One region of the Paenibacillus sp. PvR098 genome, then DNA from elsewhere that is predicted to be linked to it. Evidence: riboswitches for the same ligand, from Rfam matches in the RefSeq annotation. Region 1 holds a riboswitch; each other region holds the start of a gene.
The links. A riboswitch is a leader RNA that binds a small molecule or an ion and turns the genes downstream of it on or off. The one in region 1 is predicted to bind cyclic di-GMP.
Positions count from the first base shown of each region.

Region 2: linked by a shared signal. The riboswitch ahead of JOE45_RS17655 (S-layer homology domain-containing protein) and the one ahead of pelF (GT4 family glycosyltransferase PelF) in region 1 are both predicted to bind cyclic di-GMP.
Region 3: linked by a shared signal. The riboswitch ahead of JOE45_RS07605 (methyl-accepting chemotaxis protein) and the one ahead of pelF (GT4 family glycosyltransferase PelF) in region 1 are both predicted to bind cyclic di-GMP.

Region 1 is NZ_JAFIBU010000001.1:2,213,185-2,219,536, forward strand. Features, by position in the region: gene JOE45_RS11035 (hypothetical protein) at 1-526, opposite strand, end outside; gene JOE45_RS11040 (hypothetical protein) at 546-872, opposite strand; gene pelF (GT4 family glycosyltransferase PelF) at 904-2,667, opposite strand; cyclic di-GMP riboswitch class II at 2,703-2,786, opposite strand; gene JOE45_RS11050 (hypothetical protein) at 2,934-3,530, opposite strand; gene JOE45_RS11055 (hypothetical protein) at 3,557-3,814, opposite strand; gene JOE45_RS11060 (sensor histidine kinase) at 4,036-6,048, opposite strand; gene JOE45_RS11065 (response regulator transcription factor) at 6,189-6,352, shown strand, end outside.
Region 2 is NZ_JAFIBU010000001.1:3,552,245-3,558,596, forward strand. Features, by position in the region: gene JOE45_RS17635 (LytR/AlgR family response regulator transcription factor) at 1-724, shown strand, start outside; gene JOE45_RS17640 (DUF485 domain-containing protein) at 912-1,235, shown strand; gene JOE45_RS17645 (solute symporter family protein) at 1,239-2,783, shown strand; gene JOE45_RS17650 (S-layer homology domain-containing protein) at 3,048-3,440, shown strand; cyclic di-GMP riboswitch class I at 3,570-3,653, shown strand; gene JOE45_RS17655 (S-layer homology domain-containing protein) at 3,746-5,521, shown strand; gene JOE45_RS17660 (inorganic phosphate transporter) at 5,752-6,352, shown strand, end outside.
Region 3 is NZ_JAFIBU010000001.1:1,516,922-1,523,273, reverse strand. Features, by position in the region: gene JOE45_RS07620 (TRAP transporter substrate-binding protein) at 1-83, shown strand, start outside; gene nthB (nitrile hydratase subunit beta) at 169-837, shown strand; gene JOE45_RS07610 (hypothetical protein) at 1,054-1,254, opposite strand; cyclic di-GMP riboswitch class I at 1,697-1,779, shown strand; gene JOE45_RS07605 (methyl-accepting chemotaxis protein) at 1,994-3,583, shown strand; gene JOE45_RS07600 (HD-GYP domain-containing protein) at 3,618-4,586, shown strand; gene JOE45_RS07595 (chemotaxis protein CheW) at 4,617-5,045, shown strand; gene JOE45_RS07590 (chemotaxis protein CheA) at 5,059-6,352, shown strand, end outside.

The sequences.
Region 1 (6,352 bases):
ATTCGTCAATATTATCCCAAAAGCCGCTTAATGTTTCTGGTTGCTGCTTGGGTTCTTCAGCAGGAATCTCTAACTGGGGATGCGATTCTTGTGGAGGCCGCTCCTCCACGGGTGTGCTCATATCCGGAGGCATACCGTCATCGAACTGATGAAGAACAACCCGCTCAAGTTCATCCAACATGATTTTAAGCAGATTTTGAACCATTTGCAGCTCTTCATCTATTTTTCGGGCTCTTTCCTCCTGCTCCGCTTTTCTTGCTGCAAACTCGGCTCGGACACGTTCAAGCTCCGCTTCCTTCTGTTGATTCAGCAGTACGACAGCATCTTTCGTCTTCTTTAGAATCAGGTCTTTATAAACATGTGCGGATACCGACGGTTTGACTTGCTGCTTTTTTTCGTTCCATTCCTTTTCCAGCTGCATATTTTCTTTCTTCACGTTCTCGATTTGCTGTCTCAAGACAAAAAATTGGTTCCACAGAATTTTGACGTTATCCTCAGGGATCCCTGGTTCTGGACCTTCTGGCATAAAATTCCCTTCTCTCGTCTTAAGACTCCGACATTTTGCTACGTGCAGTTTGAATGGTCTCAAGCAGAAGCTGCTTAAACCGTTGTTTTTTTAAGTTTTTATCTACAATAATCCGTTCTTGCTGTTCCTCTTCCTGCCGCAGCTCCTCCGTAATACGGTAGACCTGTTTCGTGTTTTCGAGATGAGACATCATAATGAGAGACGAGATTTCTCCTTCAAAGACGGATGAAATTGCGTCATGCTCTCTAACGTCCGTAAGCTTTTTCTTCCATTCTTCATTCTCGGCTATCAGCTTCTTAAGCTCATCCTCTGATTCGGATATCAATTTCTTATACAACGCATCCACAATCGATTAGCCCCCCCAAGTCGCACAGCCGTTATGCCGTTTGCTTTCCACCGTTTAATCGTTTGTTTCCGGCCAACTGCATCAGCAACTTCATCCTCTCCAGCTCCATACTTGCACGTTCACGATCCCCGAGTCTTTCATAACATACCGCGATTTCCCCTATCAAAACGGGAGTAAATACAGCCGCTGGAAGCATGTTTACGGCCGAACGAAACTGGGCTGCCGCCTCCTGGTAATATCCTCGTGACATTAAGATATAAGCTTGCTCTGCGTGAAGCTTTTGAAGCTGTTCGGGAGATAAACCCCGAGCGGCAGGTACGTTTTCGTGCGCGTAGATAGACAATTTAATGTAGCTTTTCAAATAATTCTCCAGCACTTTATCCAGTGTCAGAAAATGAAGCGCCCGCTCCCGGGCCCGTTTGCCTAAAGAGTTCCTCAATTCAGGATCCTTTAGCAGCACTATGATTTTATCGGCCAGTGCCTCGCTGCGTCCAGGGGTTACGACAAAGCCCGTATCACCCAATGCCTCCCGAATGCCTCCTACGTCAGTTGCAACAACTGGCTTGGCGGTCATCATGCCTTCCACCACTGCGTAAGGGAATGCTTCCGTCATGCTGGACAGGGCAACCACGTCGCCGCTCTGATAAGCCGCCGCCATATTCTGAGTATGTCCCGCAAAAATAATCGTCTCATTCAAATCCAATTTATCCCGCAAGGCGAGGCATTCTTCATAGTATTCCTGCACCGCCACGCTTCCGTGAATCACAAATCGTACATCCGGGATCTGCTGTTTTACCGTAAAAGCAGCTTGAACCAACGTTAATATATCCTTGTTCGGGTCGATACGCGCAACCGTCACAACCGTCGGATGCTCATTTCTCCGAATGGGACCCTCCCGAAAAATCTGTTCGTCCACGCCGTTATAAATGACATTAATTTTACTCGGCTCCACCCCGAGCCTGGACTCCCATCGCGTGTTGTACTCGCATACGGGAGAAACCTGATCCGCAAAGGTGTAATTCAAACTGACAATGGAAGATACTAGCCGTATCAAAAACGTATTTAAAAAAGAGGACAGTCCTCTCTTGGATAATGACAAATATTGTTCCCGGAGATACACGCCATGCTCGGTTAAAAGCAGTGGAGTTTTATGCGCCATTTTGGCCAACACGGCAGGAATACCGCAGAAAGCTGCCGCCGAGGAATGGGATACATGCACTTTGGGAATGGGGTTGTTCAATATGTTGAAAAAACGGTAAATCCAGCCAAGGCTTTGAATCATGCCATAAATATCTGGTTCCGGCAAATGAGTACGGGTATCCTTGCACGCGGACAATATAATGTCCTTGTAGATGTCCCAGGTAATTTCAGCCTTGAAGCTTTCTTTGTATTCGTACTGACTGAAGTATTGATTCAATTCGTAGAGAATTTGACCGAAACGGGTTGGATTTTTTTCCGAGCTGATAATTTCTTTGATCAAATCGGAAAAGAGGGGGATAAACCGTTTTTTAACTACCTGGTGCACCGTTCTTTTTTTGGACAGATAGACTTGAGAGAATGGTATTTTTAGATGCTCACAGGGTTCCTCTGTTCCCCACAAGGGCATTTGGGTTATTTGCGTATTTTGGGGTTTTTCGAATTGAGGGGTAATGAACGGGTCAGCCACCACACTGAAGATGACGTAATCCACCATGCTCAGCTGTTTGACTAATATATCACACCAAGTGCTGACGCCGCCTTGGAAGTAGGGATAAGTTCCTTCCGTTAAAAGCATAACTGTGAGCTTATTTTTCATACCGAACACCGTCCCATGAAAACATTTTTCGTCTAGCGAAAAATGGCCGGTTGCACTAATAGCTCTGTCTGCTCCAAGTGCCCACATAAGGAGTAGACTTCAACGCTTCCATTGCTTGTAATTTTTTCGAAAAATATGACGAAGCACATCTATATACCCATTATCATTGATACAATATGTATCTCACGAAACAAATATTTTGTCAAGTCATCATTTCTTCCCACTTATAGGTCAAAAGAACTATAGATTCTTCCTTAAGACTTATCCTACTTACTCTGTGTAAGCATATTCATATGCAAAATAAGCTGCGTTAGAAGGTTTAAACGCTTGGCTTTTTCTATAACTTCCATCGTAATCAGATCGCCTTCGGCGATCAGCAGCTTACCCTCTTGATCGTGCAAATCCTCACCCGCTCTTTTCCCTGCTATATAGTTCTTCTTTAAAGCTTCAGACTTTGATGACTTGTCCGTATCTTCCTTTTTGATTTGAGAATGAGCTGCAGCAATTTTCCCCGAAGCCTTCTCCACTTCGTTCAGCAGCATGCCCAGCATTTGCTTCTTCTTGTGGATTTCTTGTTCCACAATTGCGATTTCTTGCTCACGGCCCAGCTTTTTTCGTTTGTAGCTCTCATGTAATGCGAGCACGTCCACCTCGTTTTGCCCGTGCAGCAGAAGCACCGATTCTTTCGTTTTCTTTCGGATCAAAACAATATATTCCTCATCCACTTCGGGAAGTTGAAGCCCTCTCTTTAATGTAGCCAGCTTTGCGAGCAATTCACCATTCAGCTGCCTCTCCTCTTCAATATGCTGCTGGAGATATCGGTACTCTTCACCCTTTGGCTTTTCCCACTCGTCTGAACCCATTTCTAGTTCCTCCTTTTTTTATTGCGCTAATACTCCGCTATCGCTTTACGGATCAGGTTCGATGCTTCTTGAAGGACACTTTTCAAGCTTTCCAGACTCTTATATTTTTCGAGCAATAACTGTTCGTGCAGCTTGTCTTCTTCTCGCAATTGCTTAAGCAAGACATATAATTTTTTCGTGTACTCTATCTGGCATACCAACAGCAAAGAGGCAGCTTCTTTTTCATAATCATTCGTTAGATAGAAAGGATATTGCTCTTCGATTTGCCGGATCTCTTCCATCAACGTTCGATTACGTTCTTTCCAGTCTTCTAGCTCGCATTCCAGCCTTGTCTGCTCCGTATCGATATGGTATCCCCCCGGTTTCCTATAAATGAATTCTACATTATGGAACTGCTACATATGTATGCATTCATATAAACAAACAGACCGCCCCAAAGGGACGGCCTGAACAGTCAAGAAATATATATTATTACGTTTGTTTACATCGCCTGATATCCAAGCGATTAGTCCTTACCCGATGATTCCATCGGCAGCCGGACAAAAAACTGGATCCTGCCCTCTTCCGATTGGGAGACGTGGATTTCTCCTCCGTGCAGTCGAACAATCTCCCGGCATACAGCTAGTCCGATGCCGCTTCCAACCTCGGATAAACCCGCCTTATAGAACCGTTCAAATATCCTCTCCAGTGCCTTTTCGTCAAGCGGATTCGCTTCGTTTTCGAAGATGATTTCAAGAATCGCCCCAACCATGCGATAGGATAGGCTAATCCTACGGCCGGGAAGTGTAAATTTGAGAGAATTGGATATCAAATTATCGATCAATCGTTCGATCAAAAACAAGTCCGCCCTCACGACAAGCACGTCCCCCTCGAACAGCTCATCGAGCGGCTTGTGCGACCATTGGAACCCGCTTCCCCGAATAACAGGTTCCGTTCGTTTATACAAAAATCGCATCAGATCGATAGCTTTAACGAATACGGGTGAAAAGCGCATCTCTCTTTCTTGAAAACTGGCGAGGTCGTTTAGATTTTGTGCCAGCTTGATCGCCCATTCTGACTGCTGCTCAATCACCACTAGATCAGCCGTGCCCTCCGGAGACACGTAAGCCGCCAGCTGCTTCGCCCGACGGCGAATAAGAGCGATTGGCGCTCTCAAATCATGGGCGATATTGTGCATAAGACGAGAGTTGGCCTGGTGCGATTCAGTCAACTGCCTCGTGCGCTCCGATACCTTTCGCTCAAGCTCTTCATTGGAGGCCGCCAGCCGCAGAGTCAAAGCATCCGACTCCTGCTTTAAAGCTACGTAGCGTCTGATGGTTACTCCCATTTGGGACAGCAAATAAACGAAAAAGCCAGCGTAAACCAGTTCTTCGGACGTCAGCGGCACGGCCAAATAATAAAATGTATCGTTTACGAGAGAAAGCAGAGCAATCGCAAGTGCAATCAGTCCAGAACGCGCCCCCATGCGCCCATGCCGAATGGCTATCGGATAAACAAAGCACAGTACGAAGAGTACAGCGCAGGCTGCCACGGCCGCATGCATGACCATCCATTGAGTAAAAAACGAGCTTGGGGTGGCTAGAACCACCATCGCAAAGGCAACTTCGAGCCCGCGAATCGAGTTGATCATCAGACGTGAATATTCTTGAGGATACATGGCTCGAAAGTAATGGGAAAATGATAATATGGCGGCGATTTCAATCAGGTATTCCAGCTTCACCTGCCAAGCCCAGCTTAAGCCGGGAAACCAGGCAGCCACAAGCACCTCTCCAAGAAAAAACATACGGAGGGCGAAACAGATCGACAATGCCCCCAGGAACAAAGTCGAGCGTTCGGGAAGATACAGCCATGCAAAAGCGAGATAAAACACTCCCATCATAAGCAGTGCACCGCTACTAGCATACTCTCGCATCATCTCGCGTTGAAGGGACGACTCCAGTGCCGTCTCGCCCCCAATGGAAAGCCCTTTCCAGATCCCGCCTTTTCGTTGAGCAAAATTGGAGACCTGGATATCAATCTGCAGCTCTCGCTCTGAGGTAACAAAATGAACTCGCTCCACGGTTTCCTTGGGAATAGACGAGTCGCTGCTTTTTCCTACAGTACCAACCGTTCTCAGCTTTTTTCCATTCACCCACAACGTGTAAGAGGAAGCTACGGGCTCGATCAGCAAGCCGAGAGTTGTTCCGACGTCTTCCGGATGCAGCGTGATACGAAGTCGGTACGTACCGAAGCCAGTGCCTCCATTCAAACCGGGTAAGGAATGCAGGGATTCCCAGCTCTGCGGTACTTCTACAAACACTGCCTCCATCATCGGGATCGGTTCGTCCGGCTCGATCAGTCGTCCTGGCACAAAAGTCCATTGGCCCTGGAGAGGAATCAACCGATTATCTGAGGAAAGAGACATGGAGCTGAAATCAGCGTTTCCCTCTTCAATAGCCAGCAAGGGTTCATCGGTGGTAGGTGAACATCCTGCCAGTAAGATTAGGCAAACCGCCATGACTACAAGTATTCCTCTCAACCTTCCACCTCTTGGAAACTACATTTTTTATATTGGGACAGGCAATTCAATATACATCTGGCTGAAATAGGTGGTACAATAAATATACTTAATTGGAAAGAGGAGGGACATTGTCCAGACATCGGTCGAGGACTTGTCATATGCCGAATAAAGCAAAAATACTGCTGGCAGAAGATCAACAATTAATGCTTGATAGTGTACAGCAGCTGTTGAAAGCAAACCCGCGTTACACCATTCTTGCCGCCGTCGCAAACGGCCGGCAGGCTCTCCAGTATCTCGAAACCCATACGGAACGGCCTGACCT
Region 2 (6,352 bases), 1.3 Mb from region 1:
GGCAAGAGAAGAACTCATCTATTTGCTGTCCAAAGAGCCGGACATTGCGCTGCTCCCATCGGCCGCAAGCGGAGTCGAGGCCGTGGAGATGGCACAAAAGCATAAACCAGACGCTGTCTTTCTGGATATCGAAATGCCGGAAATGAATGGCATCCAAGCGGCTCATCTTCTGCATGAGATGGACCCGCGTCCGTTTATTATATTTACGACGGCCTATGATCAATACGCGCTGGAGGCGTTTCAGCTGGAGGCGGTGGATTATCTGCTCAAGCCTTATGATGAGGAGCGTTTTAGGCGGACGCTGGACCGCGTCCGTGCGAGAAATGCTGAATCCGGGGGCAATTCGGGAGTCCATAAGCAGACAGAAGCGCCGGCAGCTCCAGCTCATAAAAAGAACAAGCTTCTGGTAGATGACGGCGACCGTATGGTCGTGCTGGAGGCGGACCTTTTCCTGTATGCGGTTAAGGAAGAGAAGGTAACCCACATTCATATGGCGGACGGCCGCTCCTATGCAACGAAGCAGACGCTGCAGGAGCTTGAGGAGAGGCTTGGGGCCATGTTCTTTCGGCCTCACCGGAGCTATCTGGTGAATCTGGATTATATTCAAGAAATCGAGCCTTGGTTTAACGGCGCCTACAACGTCATTCTGAAGGATACAAACCGAACGAATGTTCCGGTTTCCCGGACTGCGGCGAAAGATTTGCTTCGGCTATTGCAGGGGTAATAAGAGCATCAACCTGATGAACAGTCCGCTCAGGACTGTTTTTCTGCAATTAAGGAGCGGATTTCGACGTTTCACACCGAAATCGGACTGGATCTAAGAAGAGACGCTATAATAGAATTGAAGCGCTTACAAAAACTTGCTGTACCTGATTTCATTAGGTGCGGCGCATAATGTGGAGGGATTCGCGATGAAAAAGAACCAGTTAACGTACAGCGATATTGCCCGTTCTGAGCTTTTTCGCAAGCTGATGAATAAGAAGAAACGGTTTATCATTCCGATGACGCTCTTCTTTCTTGCTTTTTATTTTACCCTTCCGGTTCTTACCTCTTTCTCCAACGTGTTGAATACACCTGCCGTCGGCTCGATTACTTGGGCGTGGGTGTTTGCTTTTGCCCAGTTCATTATGACGTGGGTTTTGTGCTCCCTCTATTCCAAGCAATCTGTAACCTTCGACGCGATTTGTGAAGAAATTAAAAAGCAAGTGCATTCTGTGGAAAGAAGGGCGGGATAATCCATGAATACAGCCTTCTTGCTGTTTCTCGTTATCGTTCTCGGCACGCTCGTGATTACTTATTACGCCTCCAAAAAAACAAAAACAACAAGCGAGTTTTATACGGCCGGCGGAGGCTTGACCGGCTGGCAGAACGGGCTTGCCATAGCGGGTGACTACATGTCCGCCGCCTCCTTCCTGGGTATTGCGGGAATGGTTGCGCTGTTCGGCTTTGACGGATTTTTCTACAGCATCGGGTTCCTGGTTGCTTATCTGGTTGTGCTGTATCTCGTAGCCGAGCCGCTTCGAAATTTAGGGAAGTATACGATGGCCGATATGATTGCCGCCCGTTTCGATCATAAGAAGATTCGTGGCGTAGCTGCGATCAATTCCATCGTCATTTCCATCTTCTACATGATCGCACAGCTGGTCGGTGCCGGCGGCCTTATCGCTCTTCTGATCCCAAGCCTCGATTACACAACCTCAGTGCTCATCGTGGGTGTCCTCATGACCGTGTATGTTGTTTTCGGCGGTATGACGGCAACGAGCTGGGTGCAAATTATCAAATGCGTATTGCTTGTCGCCGGTACGTTTATTATTTCGCTCATTGTTTTCGCCAAATTCAATTTCAGCATCGGGCATATGTTCGACGAGATGCGAAATGCTACCGCGCTGAAAGAAGCTTTTTTGAATCCCGGCAACAAATTCGGGAATGGACTCGATACGATTTCTCTAAACCTTGCCCTCGTGTTGGGGACGGCCGGACTGCCGCATATATTGATCCGTTTCTTCACGGTTAAAGACGCGCCTACGGCACGCAAATCGGTAGTCGTCGCCACTTGGGTTATAGGCCTGTTCTACGTGATGACCGTGTTCCTCGGCTTCGGCGCAGCGGCTTTCGTAGGTAAGGATGCCATTGTGAGCGCAAATGCCGCAGGCAATATGGCTGCTCCTCTCCTGGCTAGAGCCCTTGGCGGAGAATTTTTGTTCGCCTTTGTATCGGCCGTAGCTTTTGCAACGATTCTGGCTGTTGTCGCTGGTCTTGTGCTTTCTGCCGCTTCCGCCTTCGCCCACGATTTCTACAATCATATTGTTCGCAATGGAAAGGCGAACGAGAAGGAGCAAATCAAAGCGGCGAAACTAGCTTCCGTCGGCGTAGCGATCATATCGATCATTCTTGCACTGTTTGCGCAGAAGCTGAATGTCGCGTTCCTTGTAGCCTTAGCTTTTGCTGTGGCAGCCAGTGCCAATCTGCCGGTTCTTTTGTTCACGGTATACTGGAAAAGGTTCAATACAGCGGGAGCGGTTACAGGCATGATTGTCGGCGTACTCAGCGCACTCATTCTGGTAGGCATCAGTCCTAACGTCTGGGATCCGGTAGAAGGTAAAGCGATTTTCGTCGGCACACCGCTCATTTCGCTTACGAATCCGGGGATCATCTCGATTCCGCTAGGTTTTTTGGCCGCTTTCCTCGGAACCTTCCTTTCCGCGAAGCGGGATGATGTGAAGTACGATGAGATATTGGTCAAAGCGAATACGGGAATACAGGATTTGGCTCAGGCCAAATAAGGGTTGAGTTTTAGCAAGTTCTGTTCAAATACAGCAGCTTTGAGCAGCCATTGCCGTTCGATTGAACGGTGATGGCTGCTTTTTCTTTTCTTATCTTCAGTAACCTATGAGAGAGCCCCGACTCCCTGTTCCAACCTTGACTATTTTTCAAAAGAAAAAATATAGGACAACGGACGGGTATCGAATTTTAACGGCGTATTTACTAATTATATGGATATATAAAGTTAGTCCTATATTCCTGTTTTTATGATGGGGGGCAATGATATGCTGTCAAAGATTAAGGAGTGGATAGGTAATAAGGATCATCGAGAGACAAGGGGAATCCGGAAATATGTCCTGCCGCAAATCGACAAGCATGTTCAATGGATTCAACATACAAGCGATTTGAATAAAGTAAGCAGCGAACTGCAGATGAGGGTTCAGCAAGGCCAGGATGATACGATGATGATTGCCGTACTTCAAATGGAATTGGTTGCAGATGGCGAGGTCTATAGTGATAACTCGGACATTTCTGAATGGGCAAAGGCTGTAGTTTCTACCGCTACTTCAGCAGGACTAATGAATGGTTATGAGGACGGTACACTAAAGCCAAAAGGGAATACAACCCGTGCCGAAACCGTAACCGTAATGCTTAGAGCATTGAAGTTTAAAATATAGTGTAAAATCAGCCGGCCCCTCTAGGTCGGCTTTTTGCATAACCGCCTAATCGACATTTCAAAAAAATGTCGACACTTGTCAGATAACGGAAAACTGTTATAATGAGCTTGAAGCTATTTTTATAAAAAAACTTGATAAAGGCAAAATCATTGAAAGGTGATGACGCAAAGCTACAGGGGCTAAGGTTTTGAACTATGCCAGCCAGTTGCCGAGAAAGCTAGTAAAACACACAAGCTTATCTTTGCGCAGCGCAGATAAGCTTTTTTTGTGTTTTATAAGAGGTGTTTAGTCCAAGGAGGCGTATGATGAGAAAGCTTCGTTATGTAATGCAGGTATTCATGATTTCATTATTGGTGTTGAGTTTGGCAGGACAAAGCTTTGCGGCTGAACCGGAAACAACGGATTCAAGTGCAAATCGTAGTGCATTAAACCTTGGTTTTAATGACTCGGCAGAAGCAGCCTGGGCAGCGGAATCTATTGGGAAGATGAAATCCAAGAATGTATTGTCCGGTTATGAAGACGGCACTTTTCGTCCTAATCAGCCTGTTAGTCGTATTGAAGCCGTAGTTACGGCTGTTCGGCTCATGGGACTGGAAGAGCAGGCCAAAGCAAAGCCGGGTGATAGCAAGCTCCACTTCAAAGATGCTTCGATCATCGATAGCAATTACAGCTGGGCCAAAGGATACGTTATCATCGCTTTGGAGCAAGGCCTTTTCGATACTTCAGAAGAAAGGCTTCAACCGAATACACCAGCAAGCCGGGTTTGGGTAGCGGGCCTACTAGTAAAAGCTCTGGGGCTACAAAAAGAGGCGCTTAGTCAAATGACGGCCGTTCCGGATTTTAAAGATGCTGGAGATATTCCGGCCGGAGCGGTTGGATATGTAAACATAGCTGTTCAACAAGGCATTGTTAGCGGTTATCCTGATGAGACGTTCAAGCCCAATAATAACGTTACACGCGCTGAGATGGCTGCACTGCTCGTAAGAACCAATGACAACTTACTTGAGCAATCCGGAGCGGTCACCATCAAAGGAACAATAACTGCGTTGAATTTTGACCGTAATGTGACGGACAGTGTCTATTCCAGTACGTATGGTTCCATCGCAGTTCAAAGCTTTAATCAAGATTCATTTACCTATAAAATTTCGCCGGACCTTGCAGTTCCGTACAATCAGCGGTTTATTCCGGCATCCCAGCTCCTTGTAGGCGATGTGGTGTCACTGACCGTTGAGAATGATGTCGTGCTGGAAGCAAGCTTCATCAATAAAGAGACGGTTGATGAGAAGACAGCCGGAATCAACGAATTTAAAACGGATATCGAATTAACGTCAGGCAGTGAGATTGAATTAAAGTATAAGAATAACGATGGAAAGATACGTGCCGAGGTTGAAAAGAAAACCAAAGGTGAAAAAGGCAAGGAAAAACTGAAGGGAGACGAAGCGGTTCAAGCCGTAGAAGATTTCCTTAAACAGGCTGCGTTTACACCTCAAATGACGAAGCAAGAGATCGTCAATCAAATCTTAACAGCGCTGGAAGCGGAGATTAGCGAGGTTAAAGAGCTGGAAATCGAAATCAAGTTCTCGAACGGCAGTAAAGTTGAAATTGAATGGGAAAATGAAGACGAGAAGTCTGAAGAAAAGTCTCGCAAAGACAACAGAGATAACAGAGATAACAGAGATAATAGAGACAATAGAGACAATAGAGACAAGGAGCAACGGCCAGAAAAAGAAGCCAATGCTCACGGGATCGAAAAGTTTGAGTTAGAGATCGAGCTGTCCGATAAGCAGAAATTAAAACTCGAATATAAAGATGATGATGGAAAAGTCGAAGCTAAAGTGGAAAAAGATAAAGAGAAAGTATCCGGAGATAAAGCAATCCAAGCAGTAAATGAGCTTTTCGAACAAATGAAACTGTCTGAAACTATGGACAGAAGCGAAATTCAAAAAAGCATATTCACTTACCTTCAAACAGAGGAAAGTGATGTGGAAAAATTCGAATTGGAAATCGAGTTTTCAAGCGGTAAAAAAGTTAAAGTAGAATTTGAAAACGACAATGACGATGACGACAACGACGAAGATTAAGAACGATTCTCCCTAATACAAAGCACCTTAATCCATTTTGGTGGGTTGAGGTGCTTTTTTATTTGTATCCCATTCTTTGGTTAAATTTGATTGACGGATATACCAGGTTGAGCTAAAATGAGCACATAACCTATAAAACATACCAAAATAGTTGGATATAATTCAGGGAGAAATGTGGGATTACCTTGTCGATTTTAATTGTGGCTATAGCGATTGCATTGTTTTTTGCAATGAACATTGGGGCAAGTGGTGCGGCGGCTACGATGGGAGTAGCTTACGGCAGTGGCGCGATCAAGCGGAAATACCTCGCGCTTAGTTTGGTTGCCGTCGGCGTATTCCTCGGTGCGTATCTCGGCGGTGGAGAAGTCGTGAAGACGTTGGGCTCGGGAATTATTCCATCGGATTTACTGAATGTACATTTGGTCATTATCATTTTACTGGCAGCTACCGTTACTTTATTTAGCGCAAACCTGATGGGGATTCCGTTATCTACAAGCGAGGTAACCGTGGGTTCGGTCGTAGGAGTGGGTGTTGCCTACGAGGTCTTGTATGTTAAGAACATTTTAGTCATTGTTTCGTTCTGGATCATTATTCCGATTGTAGCCTTTCTCTTGGCCTGGGGCCTGGGGTATGTCATTCGGGGACTGGAGCGCCGCGATGCCAGGTGGAAAGGCGAAGGGGATGGCTGGTGGAGGAAGGGCCTGATAGTGCTTGTTCTAGCCGCCGGATTCATTGAGGCTTTTTCTGCCGGTATGAACAATGTCGCGAATGCGGTAGGTCCTCTTGTAGGCGCAGGCTTGATGAGCGTAGGTAATGGGGTATTCTGGGGAG
Region 3 (6,352 bases), 700 kb from region 1:
TCAATGCGATACGAGATGAAGTCTATGCTAAATACTCGGCTAATACGCTAATTAAAGAATTCATTGAAACGATCCGCAAATAATAACAGGAACACTATTAATCAGACGAGGATGATTTCGCCCTCGTCTCACTTTTATAGGTGAGTGATATAGAAAGGGGTATTTGACATGAACGGTGTACATGATATGGGCGGAATGCAAGGTTTTGGACAAATAGTACGTGAGGAAAATGAACCGGTTTTTCATGCAGATTGGGAAGGTAAAATGCGGGCGATGCTTGTTACTCTAAGTAAAAAAAATGTAATTAATCTGGATGAAGTCCGTTATGCGGTTGAAAGAGTCAAACCCGATTTTTACTTGGCCTTCTCGTACTACGAAAAATGGTTATATGGCTTATTGATCTTGTTAATTGAGAAAGGCGTTCTGAATGATGTAGAGATACAGGAAATAAAGAAGGGATTTTCTCTTGATGAAAACCAGGATCTTCTGAACGCATTGACTCAATTGAAATACGTTCGCGACAACAAAACGGCTCTGAACATCACTCGCGAATCAGCTCCAAAATTTAAGCCGGGGGATACAGTTATAACGAAGCTTATCCATTCGAAGGGACATATCCGATTACCCAGTTATGCCAAAGGGAAAATGGGATGCGTAAAAGAAATCCATGGGAATTACAAATTGCCAGAGACCAATATTTATTCCGAACAAGCGATTAAAGAACCCGTATACCTTGTTGAATTTGATGCTTCGGATTTATGGGGGCCGGATACGCCAAGAAAAGATAAGGTTCTGATTGACCTATGGGAGAGCTACTTGCAGCCTGCTACCATTTGAATCTGAAAGCGATTTGCCCACGTACGGGAAAAAACCTTATTTTGTGTGGACGTTTTACCGGAGTATACCGTTCGCTAAAGTCGCTGACTCGAACAAGTTAACCGGGAAACTCGCCAAGAAGTTTGGAATGGCGAGATAAACTGGAAGCTTAGCTGAACTAAATAAAACCAACAGATGCTCAGTGGCAATCTGTTGGTTTTTAGGTTGCTTCATAGGCTAGTTCGATTCCCTTTGCCTTGTACGTCCGCCGTTGATATATCCTCTGGCTATGCGGGAAGCCCGAAGGGTTGACACGATAACAAGCGTCTCATCCCGGGTCATATTCCGGCCTTCATACGAAAAGTCGGACAAATCAGCCATTTGTTCATTCGTATACTTGTCGAACAAGTCGATTAACATTTCCATATTATGGTCCATAGAAAGTTTCTCCTGCTATTGTTTTTTGTTTTTAACTACGATTTATTATTACAGAAGATTATGAAATTCGTCAACTGGGCTGGCACCTATGACGCATCAACGGATGCTTCATACGTTATCTGCTTTACATAGTTAACGATTGGGATGAACTGATTACTTTAGAATATAGCAGTTTATTCATTAGAGGTGCTGTTATGGAACAGTCGCCAATTCATCCGTAGATGCTGGAACACAAACCGCAGTTTGGTTATGGGTGTGAAAACTATAATTAAGACCATCAGACTATATGTACTGGATAACGGGACTGTAAGATCATGTAAACAAATAATAATTCTGATACTTTTCAAAAATATTTGTACATTTTTCGACAAAATCCAATGATTATTGACATTTGTTTTTGATTCAGTGTATTTTGATGTATGGTTATTATTACCTAAATTCTATTTGATAAAGGCAAACTTGCCGAAAGGTAAGGGCGCAAAGCCACGGGTCTAAGGTGCTAGCTATGACGGCCGGGTTGCCAATGGGGGAGAACAGGACCCTTTGGGGGTCCTTTTTTTGACCATAAAATAGAAAAATATGAAAGATCATATCATTGCAGGAAATCATCGACATGCTAGAACGGAATGGAGTTTTTATTTTTAAATTCGTCAAATTGATGTTGGTGGTGATGGGTCTTCTGTTGAAAATGGGGATATGACGCTAAGGTTTTATAAATTAAAAAAGGGGCTTACTACTAATGAAATGGTTTTATGATTTGAAAACGTCTGTGAAATTGATTTCAGCATTTGTCTTTATGGCCATCCTGCTTGCATGTGTGGGGTTCTTTGGATTAAATAACATGGGTAAATTAAATGACGAGATCACGATCACTTATAATGATCGTTTAATACCGATTAATGATCTTTCCAGTTCACAAATTTTGTATCAACGAATCAGAGTGAATATTCGCGATATGAACTTCGTAGCGAATACGCCTGAGGCTAAAAATAATTATGAACAAAGGATACAAGAACTTAAAATACAAATTGACGCAAACATCGATAAATACAGCAAAACAGGCTTGGACTCGCAAGCACAGGAATTGTTAAAGAAATTTGACCCCGCATGGCAAGCTTATAAAGGGATATTGGATCAGGCGATTCAATCCGCTCATGCCGGAGATGTGGAAGGATATTTAAGACTTGCTCCCGGTTTTAGAGAAGTAGGCGACCAAGCCGAAACGATTTTACAGGAGTTAATTTCCTTAAACATTCAGACCGCGGAAAAAGCGAATCAGGAGGCCAATGCTACTTACGCAAGCTCCCGAACCATTACGATAACGATTATCCTTGCTTCCCTGCTCTTCAGTATTGGATTCGGTTACTTCATCTCTCAAATTATTTCACGTCCTTTGAATCGCGTGGTGGGGTTAGTCGATAAAGTAGCCGGAGGCGATTTAAGAGAAACAGCGGATATCGATACGAAAGACGAGATAGGGCAGTTGGCTAATTCGATCAATGACATGGTGCTAAGCTTAAGAACAACGGTTAGCGGGATTATGGCATCAGCGGAAAGCGTCGCTGCAGCGTCCCAGCAAATATCCGCTACCACCGAGGAGATTGCGAGCGGTACAACCAGTCAGGCCAATGACGCTCAAACGATGAACGAATTGTTCAAGGAATTGTCTAACGCCATTGACTCAGTAGCTAAGGGTGCTGAGCAAGCCTCTGAATTGTCCAACAGCACGGTAGGAATTGCGCAGGAAGGCGGCAAAGTGGTCCGTTTCTCGATTGAAGGTATGCAGCTAGTCAATCAGCAAATGTCCCGCCTCGAAGAAGATTCGAATAAAATTGGGGAAATTATTGAAGTCATTGACGATATTGCCGAGCAAACGAATCTATTAGCTCTGAATGCGGCGATTGAGGCGGCTCGCGCTGGAGACCAGGGCCGGGGGTTTGCGGTTGTTGCGGACGAGGTACGTAAGTTGGCCGAACGCAGCGGTGAAGCGACCAAGCAAATCACGGCTATAATTAAAGGGATGCAGGTGAATACCCAGCAAAGTGTGAAAGCCGTAGGGGAAGGCGTCGTATCGTCGCAAAAAACCGGGGAAGCATTTGAGCATATTATCACGATGGTTAATGAATCCGCCCACAAGGTAACGGAAATCGCCGCGGCGAGCGAAGAACAGTCTGCTCAATCCTCGGAGGTGCTCGCATCGATCGAAAGTATCTCCGCCTCAACAGAAGAAGCGGCAGCAGCTTCCGAGGAAACCGCATCTACAGCTCAATCCCTTGCAGGGCTTGCGGATGAATTGAATAGTGCCGTATCAATTTTTAGAGTTAGATAAGTGATTTAATTATTATAGAAGGGGAATGAACACTGTGAGATTGATTCCTATCACTGAATATGATGACAGGACCATGCAGTTGGCGAAGCCGGTATATGACAGTCAGCGCCGTATGCTGCTGTCCGCAAACCAGACCATTCATCCTAAATATTTGGAAAGATTAGTTCAAATTGGCATCAAAAATTTGATTGTTGAAGACGCCGAATCCAAAGGAATTACACTGGAGGAAATGATCGATATTCCATCATGGATGGATATTGTGCAGTCGGTTCAGGAAGCCTTCAATGCCGTAAAATTAAAGAAGCAGATGCCCACTATAAAATTACTTCAAGGAACAGGACGTCTTATCCAGGAAATCAAAAGCCGGTCCCTTGTTTTGCCCGTACCCTCTACAACGTTGGCCGTGGAACTAAAACCTTATGCCCATGCGGTCAATGTAGCGATACTGTCCCTGCAAGTGGGTAAAATTCTTGGCTATAACGAATTAATGCTCCGGGATCTTGCATTGGGATGTTTGCTTCATGATATAGGAAAAGCGGTGAATAGTGTGGGAAGGGAGCATCCGGAGGCCGGATTTACTGTCCTGCGGAGTATTCGCGAAATCAGTTTATTATCTGCCCATATCGCATACCAGCATCATGAAACCCTCGACGGCCAAGGATACCCACGGTCGATCAGCGGGGAGGCTTTCCACCCCTATGCCCAAATATGCGGAGTGTGCAATGTGTACGAGAATCAAACGGGAGATACTCCTCCTCACGATGCTATGGAGATGGTGATGGCATTAAGCAGCATCTCCTATAATGTCGAAGTAATACAGGCCTTCGTGAGGGCCGTTCCTGCCTATTCTCCGGGAACCATAATTCTCCTTCAAGGTGGGGAAGAAGCGATCGTTACCAAGATCACCAGCCATATGCAGAGACCCGTTGTTCGTATTCTGGCTACAGGCGAGGAGATCTCCCTTGCGGATCATCCAACGATTATGATATCCGGTTGCAAATAAAATCAACAAGAGAACAGGTGGAGGATGAAGATGCAGGGTACTGGGCAGGAGCAATATGTCGAGTTTGGTATCGAAAGTGAACAATATGCCATTCGGATTCAGGATATTCATGAAATTATAAAGATGCAGAACATCACACAAATCCCTAACGTGATGCCCTATGTGAAAGGGGTTATTAACCTCAGGGGGAAGATTGTTCCCGTGATTAGTCTTCGCAATTTGTTTCAGCATGATGAAAAGGAATATTCCAAGACCACACGAATTGTGGTGGTTCATCATCAAGAGGATGCCGTTGGAATTGTTGTGGACCGCGTGAATAAAGTAACCACCTTCTCAGATATTCAGCTTCCTCCGGATTGTGTGGGCGGGATATCCGGCAGCTTTTTTACAGGTATCGGATTTACGGATAGCGGATTGGTCGGTATATTAAAGCTGGATGAAGTGTTAGTTCATGAATAGGAGTGAAACGTCCATGTTTTCCGAATACAGAGAGGTTTTTCTGGAAGAGCTGGGAGAGCAGCTGCAGCTTATGGACGATGAAATTCTAAAGCTCGAACAAGAAGGGGATTCCCTTCGGGTTATCCAAAGTTTATTTCGCGCCGCGCATACCTTGAAGGGTTCATCTGCGGCGATGGGCTTTGAGGAAATGAAGCAATTAACCCACGAGATGGAACATCTTTTGGATCAGGTTAGAAGTAATAAATTAGAGGTAACGGGCCCGCTGATTGATCTTCTCTTTCAGTCGCTTGATTATCTCAAACAGTTAAAGAACGATATTGAACGTAACGATAAGTCAATGACGGATATCTCGGATTGCGTGGAGAAGCTGCAAACCTTTACCGACATGCGTAAGCCAGCAACTGGCTCAGGGCCTACGATGTACTCTGCTCCCAAACCTGTATTGAACTTGGATACCCGGCTAAAAGTACAGGAGGCTCAGGATCATGGACTTGATGTGTATTGGATCGGTGTGCAGGTTTCCGCCGAATGTGTCATCAAAGGAGCAAGGGCTTATGTCATTCACTCCAATTTGACTGATAATGGGGAGGTATTTCTTACTGCTCCGGAATTAGAAAAAATGGATGAACATATGGATGGGCCGTTCTATATCACATTCCTTTATGCAGGAAACCGAAGCTCACAGGAAATGCAGGCTCTCGTTGCCGATTTAACCGATGTGGTCGATGTAAAGGCAGCGCCTTTGGAAATCGAAGAGACCGTGTTGGTCACCCCCAGTTCGGCTGCTCAAGAAAGAATCGTACATGATGAGGCTGCACAAACAGGCAAATCCAAATCTCAGACGATCCGAGTGAGCGTGGAAAGACTGGAGCATCTCATGAATCTGGTGGGTGAACTGGTCATTGACCAGACTCGAATCCAACAAGTAGAGCGGACGCAAAGAAGGCGTATTTCCGATGATTCTGTGAATGAGCTTGGTCAAATCTCCGATCATCTTTCGCGTATTATCGGCGATCTGCAGGAAAGTGTCATGAAAGCAAGAATGCTCCCAATTGAGCAGCTGTTTAACCGTTTCCCCCGCATGATACGAGATCTTTCCCGCGACTTGGGTAAGGAGATCGATCTGGTGATGGAGGGAAAAGACACGGAACTCGATCGGACCCTGATAGAAGAGATTGCCGATCCGCTCATTCATCTCATTCGGAATGCGGTGGACCATGGGATCGAAATGCCGGAAAAAAGGGAACAGTCAGGTAAAAATCGGAAAGGCACTCTTCGAATCCAAGCGGCACATGAGGACAACCAGG